DNA from 2 places in the Maritalea sp. YIW29 genome. Region 2 is predicted to be linked to the other one. Evidence: predicted binding sites of a transcription regulator. Region 2 holds the regulator's gene; the other holds the start of a gene.
What was found. The regulator HrcA, encoded in region 2, represses chaperone genes, less so after heat shock. The targets are predictions, from matches to a motif close to GTTAGCACTCNCNNNNNGNGAGTGCTAAC.

Region 1: AC2D8L_RS08650 (co-chaperone GroES) is a predicted target of HrcA. The motif match lies at 1,762-1,790, and genes of this name have one in related genera.

Annotation. Positions count from the first base shown of each region.
Region 1 is NZ_JBXVVF010000001.1:1,781,201-1,784,990, forward strand. It holds gene AC2D8L_RS08640 (ArnT family glycosyltransferase) at 1-370, opposite strand, end outside; gene AC2D8L_RS08645 (glycosyltransferase) at 370-1,509, opposite strand; gene AC2D8L_RS08650 (co-chaperone GroES) at 1,835-2,125, shown strand; gene groL (chaperonin GroEL) at 2,176-3,790, shown strand, end outside.
Region 2 is NZ_JBXVVF010000002.1:522,925-526,714, forward strand. It holds gene rph (ribonuclease PH) at 1-684, opposite strand, end outside; gene hrcA (heat-inducible transcriptional repressor HrcA) at 892-1,983, shown strand; gene grpE (nucleotide exchange factor GrpE) at 2,083-2,709, shown strand; gene AC2D8L_RS11670 (GFA family protein) at 2,794-3,207, opposite strand; gene AC2D8L_RS11675 (alpha-ketoglutarate-dependent dioxygenase AlkB) at 3,294-3,790, opposite strand, start outside.

The sequences.
Region 1 (3,790 bases), on a different contig from region 2:
TATTGGCGATGATGGCGGTGAACAGTCCCGCACGTTCGGAATGCAACCGTGCGCCAATGCGATAAAACAGCCATGTCGCACCTGAAAACATCAGGATGAACGGTAGGCGAAGAAGCCATGGCGCTTCACTTCCGGTAAGTGTTTTCGTCAGCCAAATGACCCAAATGAAAATTGGCGGTTGATCAAAATATCCCAGATGAAGCTGGCGGGCAGAGCTCAAATAATAGGCTTCACCAATCACAAGATCAATCGACCACGCACCCCACAAACGATAGAGCGCAGTAATCGCGACTAGCCAGAAGATGGCCGTGCGAATTTGCCCTTTAGGGGGCGCAAGACTATGGCGCAGTTGCAGGCCTTGCCCGTTCATTAGCTGACGCGCCACGTAAAGATGCGCGTCATCGCGTAGTTGAACACCATCGAAATGATGATGCCAGCGATCGCCGCCAGATAGAACAGAGAGTTCTGTTCATAAATAAAGGTCGAAATAGACACGTTCGCAATCGCTGGAAAAGCACAAACTGCAATAAAGCTAAGTAGCCCTTGCCAGTATTTGAGGCCACGCAGACGCTGATTGGCGTAGGTCAGTATGTTGTTGAGATGGAAATTTGATATCATCGCAACCAACGTTGCCAGCAATTGCGCATTTGTGAAGTTAAACGCCATTCGCTCAGAAGCAAACGTAAGCGTCGCCAAATGCACGATCACGCCAAATGCGCCGACAGCGGCAAATAGAATGAAGCTGACGGGCAGCAAACCACCGACCATTTTGGATATAGCAAGGCCCAAGAACTGGGCGGCAACCAATGGGCTCATCTTGCTCTCGCCATCATGACGCGCACGGAACTTAAATCCAACTTCGCCAATATCAAACGGCTTGCCAATATTCCGGGCGGTTGCGATGATATCGAGCAGGATTTTAAATCCTTCGCTGGAAAGCTTAGGCATAACCTGGTCAAACCGTTCGCGCTTAAGCATGAAGAAGCCGGTCATCGGGTCTGAAATTTTGGTGCCCGTGATCAGGTTTGCGATCCAATTGGCAACATTTGATCCCATTTCGCGGAATTTGCTGAGGCCCTCTTCAGCGGTTTGCCCACCATAAAAGCGCGACGCCAAAACAAGGTCTTTGCCTGCGTTGACCATTTCGAACATTTTGGGCAGAACGGTTTCATCATGCTGCAGGTCGCCGTCCATCACCGCAACGATAGGCGCAGAACTTGACGCCATGCCTTCAATACACGCGGACGACAATCCACGACGCCCGACCCGCTTAATGCAATGAACGTAGGGTTTTGACTGCCCCAGCTCTTTTACGATCTCAGCTGTGCCATCTGGGCTATTGTCATCAACAAACGTGATTTCCCAGTCAATATCAACCAGCACATTTTCCAGTTTTTCAACCAGCACAGCAACATTGCCCGCTTCGTTAAAAGTAGGCACCACCAAGGACAGTTGTGGTGCGCCGCTTTTGGGGTTTTGATCGGCTTCAGGTTTTGTTTTGAGATCCATTACATTCTCTCGTCGCGTTGTTGCGCGACTTATCTCTGATCAGTGTTGGGCGAAGGCTTACGCAACTGGGCACAAAAAGGCAAATGTTCAAGTTAAATGAAATCTATTTTGACTATTTGTCCCCGCTCTTGCGGCAGCTCCCTCAGCAGAATATCGCTGAATTAGGCCCATTTTGCAGCACGGCCAAAACAAAATTTCAAGCACTTATCCTTGACTCTATTTGATGGGCTTACTATCTGTGTGCCGTTGGTTGTTAGCACTCCGACATAAAGAGTGCTAACAACCTTTGTTATTAAACATGAATTATCAAATTGAAGGAACGAGCATGAGCTTCCGTCCACTTCACGACCGAGTAGTCGTACGTCGTGTCGATTCTGAAGAGAAAACTTCAGGCGGCATTATCATTCCAGACACAGCCCAAGAAAAACCATCTGAGGGCGCAATTGTTTCTGTCGGCCCAGGTACGCGCGACGAAGACGGCAAATACATCGCTCTTGATGTTAAAGCCGGTGACCGCGTGTTGTTTGGCAAATGGTCAGGCACAGAAGTCAAGATCGATGGCGAAGACCTATTGATCATGAAAGAAAGCGACATCATGGGCATCGTCGAAGGTTAAGTTTAACCTCGATCACCCCCATTCTTGATAAGTTCTAAGGAGCAAACACAATGTCTGCTAAAGAAGTAAAATTCGGCACCGACGCACGCGACAAGATGCTAAACGGCGTCAACATCCTTGCAAATGCTGTTAAAGTTACATTGGGCCCAAAAGGCCGTAACGTCGTTCTAGATAAATCTTTCGGCGCACCACGCATCACTAAAGATGGTGTTTCTGTTGCTAAAGAAATCGATCTAGAAGATAAGTTTGAGAACATGGGCGCGCAAATGGTGCGGTCTGTTGCTTCAAAAACAAACGATATCGCTGGTGACGGCACAACAACTGCTACGGTTTTGGCTCAGTCAATCGTGGTTGAAGGCGTTAAGCTTGTTGCTGCTGGCATGAACCCAATGGATCTTAAGCGCGGCATCGATTTGGCTGTGACCGAAGTTGTTGACAACTTGGCTAAAGCTAAAAAGAACATTTCTACAAGCGAAGAAGTAGCCCAAGTGGGTACGATCTCTGCAAACGGTGAAGCTTTCATCGGTGAAGAAATCGCTCGCTCAATGGAAAAAGTCGGCAACGAAGGCGTGATCACTGTTGAAGAAGCTAAAACTTCTGAGACAACTGTTGACGTTGTTGAAGGCATGCAGTTCGACCGCGGTTACCTTTCACCATATTTCTGCACAAACACAGAAAAAATGGTTGCTGAGCTTGAAGACCCTTACATCTTGTTGTTCGAGAAAAAACTCTCAAACCTACAAGCAATGTTGCCTATCCTTGAAGCTGTTGTTCAGTCTTCACGTCCACTTTTGATCATTGCAGAAGATGTTGAAGGCGAAGCCTTGGCAACATTGGTTGTGAACCGTCTTCGTGGTGGCCTTAAAGTTGCTGCGGTTAAAGCACCTGGTTTTGGTGATCGTCGTAAAGCAATGCTTGAAGACATCGCAATCCTAACTGGCGGCCAAGTGATTTCAGAAGATCTTGGTATCAAGCTTGAAACTGTTACTTTGGATATGCTCGGCACTGCAAAGAAAGTCGACATCACTAAAGAAACAACAACAATCGTTGATGGCGCAGGCACTAAAGACGACATCGAAGGTCGTGTTGGCCAAATCAAAGCGCAAATCGAAGAAACTTCTTCTGACTATGATCGCGAAAAACTTCAAGAGCGTTTGGCTAAATTGGCTGGCGGTGTTGCTGTTATTAAAGTTGGCGGTTCAACTGAAGTTGAAGTTAAAGAACGCAAAGACCGCGTTGACGATGCATTGAACGCAACTCGCGCTGCGGTTGAAGAAGGCATTGTTGCTGGTGGTGGCGTTGCTCTACTTCGCGCTTCATCTGCTCTAACTGTTAAAGGCGTAAACGCTGACCAAGATGCAGGCATCAAAATTGTTCAGCGTGCGCTTCAAGCTCCAATCCGTCAGATTGCTACAAACTCTGGCGACGAAGCTTCAGTTGTTGTTGGTAAAGTTCTTGAAAACTCTTCAGAAACTTACGGCTACAACGCGCAAACATCTGAATATGGCGACATGATTGCAATGGGCATCATCGATCCTGTTAAAGTTGTACGTACAGCTCTTCAAGATGCAGCATCTGTATCTTCATTGTTGATCACTACAGAAGCTATGGTTGCAGAACTTCCTGCTCCAGCAGCTCCTGCTGGTGGCGGTGGCGCACCTGATA
Region 2 (3,790 bases):
CAATTCAGAAACGCCTTTTTGCGCCAATCCAATCAATTGAGCCAATTCATCAGCTGAGAACGGGCTTTCTTCGGCTGTGCCTTGAATTTCAACAAAACCACCAGAACCCGTCATCACAAAGTTTGCGTCGGTTTCTGCTTCACTATCCTCATCATAATCAAGATCAAGCACGGGCTGGCCGCGATAGATGCCGCATGAAATAGCGGCCAGCTGATCGGTGACAACATTGTCGCCCACCAAATCACGTTCGCGCATCCAAGATAAGGCGTCTGACATGGCGACAAATGCGCCGGTGATTGAGGCTGTGCGGGTCCCGCCGTCTGCTTCGATAACGTCGCAATCAACTGTGATTTGGTTTTCACCTAGCGCTTCCATGTCAACGATGGCACGCAATGAACGACCAATTAGGCGTTGAATTTCTTGGGTGCGGCCAGATTGTTTGCCTGCGGTTGCTTCCCGACGCATACGCTGGCCGGTAGAGCGGGGCAGCATGCCATATTCAGCGGTAACCCAACCAAGACCTTGGCCCCGACGCCATGGGGGAAGTTTTGTTTCAACGCTTGCGGTGCACAATACTTTGGTGCCGCCAAATGAGATCATGCAAGATCCCTCAGCGTGAGACGATACATTACGTTCAATGGTTACGTCGCGCATTTGATCATTTGCGCGTTTTGACGGCCGCATCGCGGTTCCCCTTACAGAATTTGCTTTGTTGGCATTTGATTGGCTGATAAATCGCTCAACTTCAAGAGTAAAGCACGCCAAACGCCCTAATTTGCCACCGATTGAACGTTTCGCGTTGATTTCTTGCTTGTTTCCCACTTGGCGGCCACACCTTTTAGGCCTAAATAAGCTTGTCGACACGCATTTCTGGATGAGGCAATATTGAGTATGCCACCACGCGAACCACCAATTGGCCAGGATTTTCTGTCTGTTCTGAATGAACGCTCACAAGGCATTTTCAAACGCCTTGTCGAACGCTTTATCGAAACGGGCGAACCTGTGGGTTCTCGGCAACTCTCTCGGGCGCTGGATGTCAGCCTGTCGGCGGCTTCAGTGCGCAATGTCATGGCGGATCTCGAAGAATTGGGTTTGATCGCTGCGCCACATACTTCGGCTGGCCGCGCACCAACCCAAACCGGGTTGCGCTTTTTTGTGGATGCGATGCTCGAAATCGGCGCTGTGGGCAATGAAGAACGGCAAAATATCGAAAAACATATCGATGCGGCAGCCAAAGACGAAAAAATTGAAGATGTCTTGACCCAAGCCAGTCAAGTTCTATCCGGCCTTTCTCAAGGCGCTGGTCTTGTTTTGGCGCCAAAAGCTGACGTTATTCTCAAACATATCGAGTTCGTACGGTTGGACGCCGAGCTAGCAATGGCCGTGTTGGTGGGCGAAGACGGGCATGTGGAAAATCGGGTGTTTTCCATTCCCAAAGGCTTAACAGCGAGCGAATTGACCCAAGCGAGCAACTTTTTGTCCCATCACATTGTTGGCCGGACATTGCGCGAGGTTCGCTCTGTCATTGAAACCCAGCAAATTGCGCGCCGGGCCGAATTAGATGTTTTGACCAAGCGATTGGTCGACGAAGGTTTGGCAACGCTCACCGAACCCCGCGACGATGAATCGCCAACATTGATTGTGCGCGGTCGCGCCAATCTGATTGCGGACACCATGGCCAGCGAAGAGTTGGATAGGGTGCGCCAGCTTTTTGATGAGTTGGAATCTAAAAAGTCGATTATCGACCTTTTGGAAGACACTAACGATGCGAACGGCGTGCGCATTTTTATTGGCTCGGAGAATAAATTGTTTTCTCTTTCGGGCTCGTCGGTAATTTTGTCGCCCTATCGCGACATCAATCAAAATGTTGTTGGGGTTGTCGGGGTGATCGGCCCAACCCGACTTAATTATGCCAAAATTGTACCGGCAGTGGATTATACAGCGCATGTGGTGTCAAAACTCATCAATAAGCGCGGCGTTTAGCCCAATTTTGCATCCAATTGATTTGAGTGCTTGAAATTTGTCTTTCAATAGTCAATATCCGGGGCACAGTTCAAATAAGAGACAAGCAGACCAACCATGATGAGTGACGAAGAGTTCCAGAACGAAGCAGATCAAAATGAGCAGCACGATGCTGAGCCTTTGCATGATGTTGCGGACGAGCAGGACGCGGCATCCCCAGTGGAGGTGCTTGAAGCGGAAAATGCCAAGCTAAAAGATCGCTTGTTGCGTGCTGTTGCGGAAATGGAAAATTTGCGTAAACGCACCGAGCGCGACGTAAAAGACGCTCGCCAATATGCAATGGCGAATTTTGCCCGTGACATGCTCACAGCGACCGACAATCTGTCCCGCGCGCTTTTGACCATGCCTCAAGAAGCAAAAGACGAAGCCGAAGGCTCGTTTAAATCGCTAATTGAAGGCGTGGAGATGACCGAACGCGAAATGATCCGATTGCTTGAAAAAAATGGCATCACCAAGCTAGAGCCTAAAGGCGAAAAGTTTGATCCCAACTTCCATCAAGCAATGTTTGAAATTCCAAACGAAGATGTGGTGCACAATACTGTTTTAGAAGTTGTGCAAGCAGGTTATGTGATTGGCGAACGTGTATTGCGCCCAGCGATGGTTGGCGTGGCAAAAGGCGGCCCGAAAACCGCCCCGGCTGCAACGCCAGCACCAGAAAGCGGCGAAGGCCTAGACAAATCAGTCTAAAGATCTTCTGCAGCCAGATGCAGAAACGAAAAACCGGCGAATTTGCCGGTTTTTTTATGTCTATGTGTAAGTGGGTAAATAGGGCTACGAGCCCATGACTTCTGCGGCGGTTTTTTTGATACTCGCCTCGCTCAGCTCGGCATAATAGGCCGGCTTTTTGTCGATGAAGATTTCACCTGTTAGAGAAAAGTCTTCAACATTATCAAACAGACCTGCCGCATATATATAGTCACAATTGGTCAAAAGCCGATAAAATAAGTTGGTGCCGCACTCTGTACAAAATCCACGTTCCGCCCATTCAGAAGACCTGAAGGATTTGATAAATTCTTCGCCGGTGGCGTTAAGTTCTGGCCCACAATGGATGGCCAAATATGGCCCGCCGCCGCTCCATTTCCGGCACATTTCGCAATGACACGCGCCGATTTCAGTTTTTTCCGATGGAATTGATATTTTAACTTTTTGGCACAGGCAAGTGCCTTGCATCGTTGCTTTTGACATAGATATTCCTGTTCATTTGGAAAAACGATATAGCGATTCTTAGGCAATGCAATTGATAATTCTTGCTGTTTTTGGCACCCGACATTCTATATCTTAGTCACCCGCCTCATGGTCAGATTTATTCTTCCGCCGTCCGGGAACAGTCCAACAGTTTCGTCTAGCAAATTGGACGAATTTGCATATACCCGATCGATACCGTGAAATGCGAGGCGGGTCGCTTTCTCCAAAATCAATACATCGCCGGAGCTGATTTCAAATGATGATGTTTTGCCGCCACGTTTGGTGCCGCCTAGACGAAACCGCGCCCGGTCGCCAAGGGAAACCGAAAGAACCGGCGCATCAAAATCGTTCTCGTCGCGGTCTTGATGCATGCCCATTTTGGCGCCCGGCGCATAATAGTTGATCAAACACGCTTCCGGTGGCGCGGCGTAATCCGTCAATTCAAACCACAATTGTTGGAGCATCTCGGGAATGGCAGGCCAAGCATCACCCGTTTCAGGATGGGTTGGCTGGTAGCGATAGCCGTCTTTTTGGTCGGAAACCCACCCTAAAGGCCCGAAATTTGACATGCGGACCGAGAAAG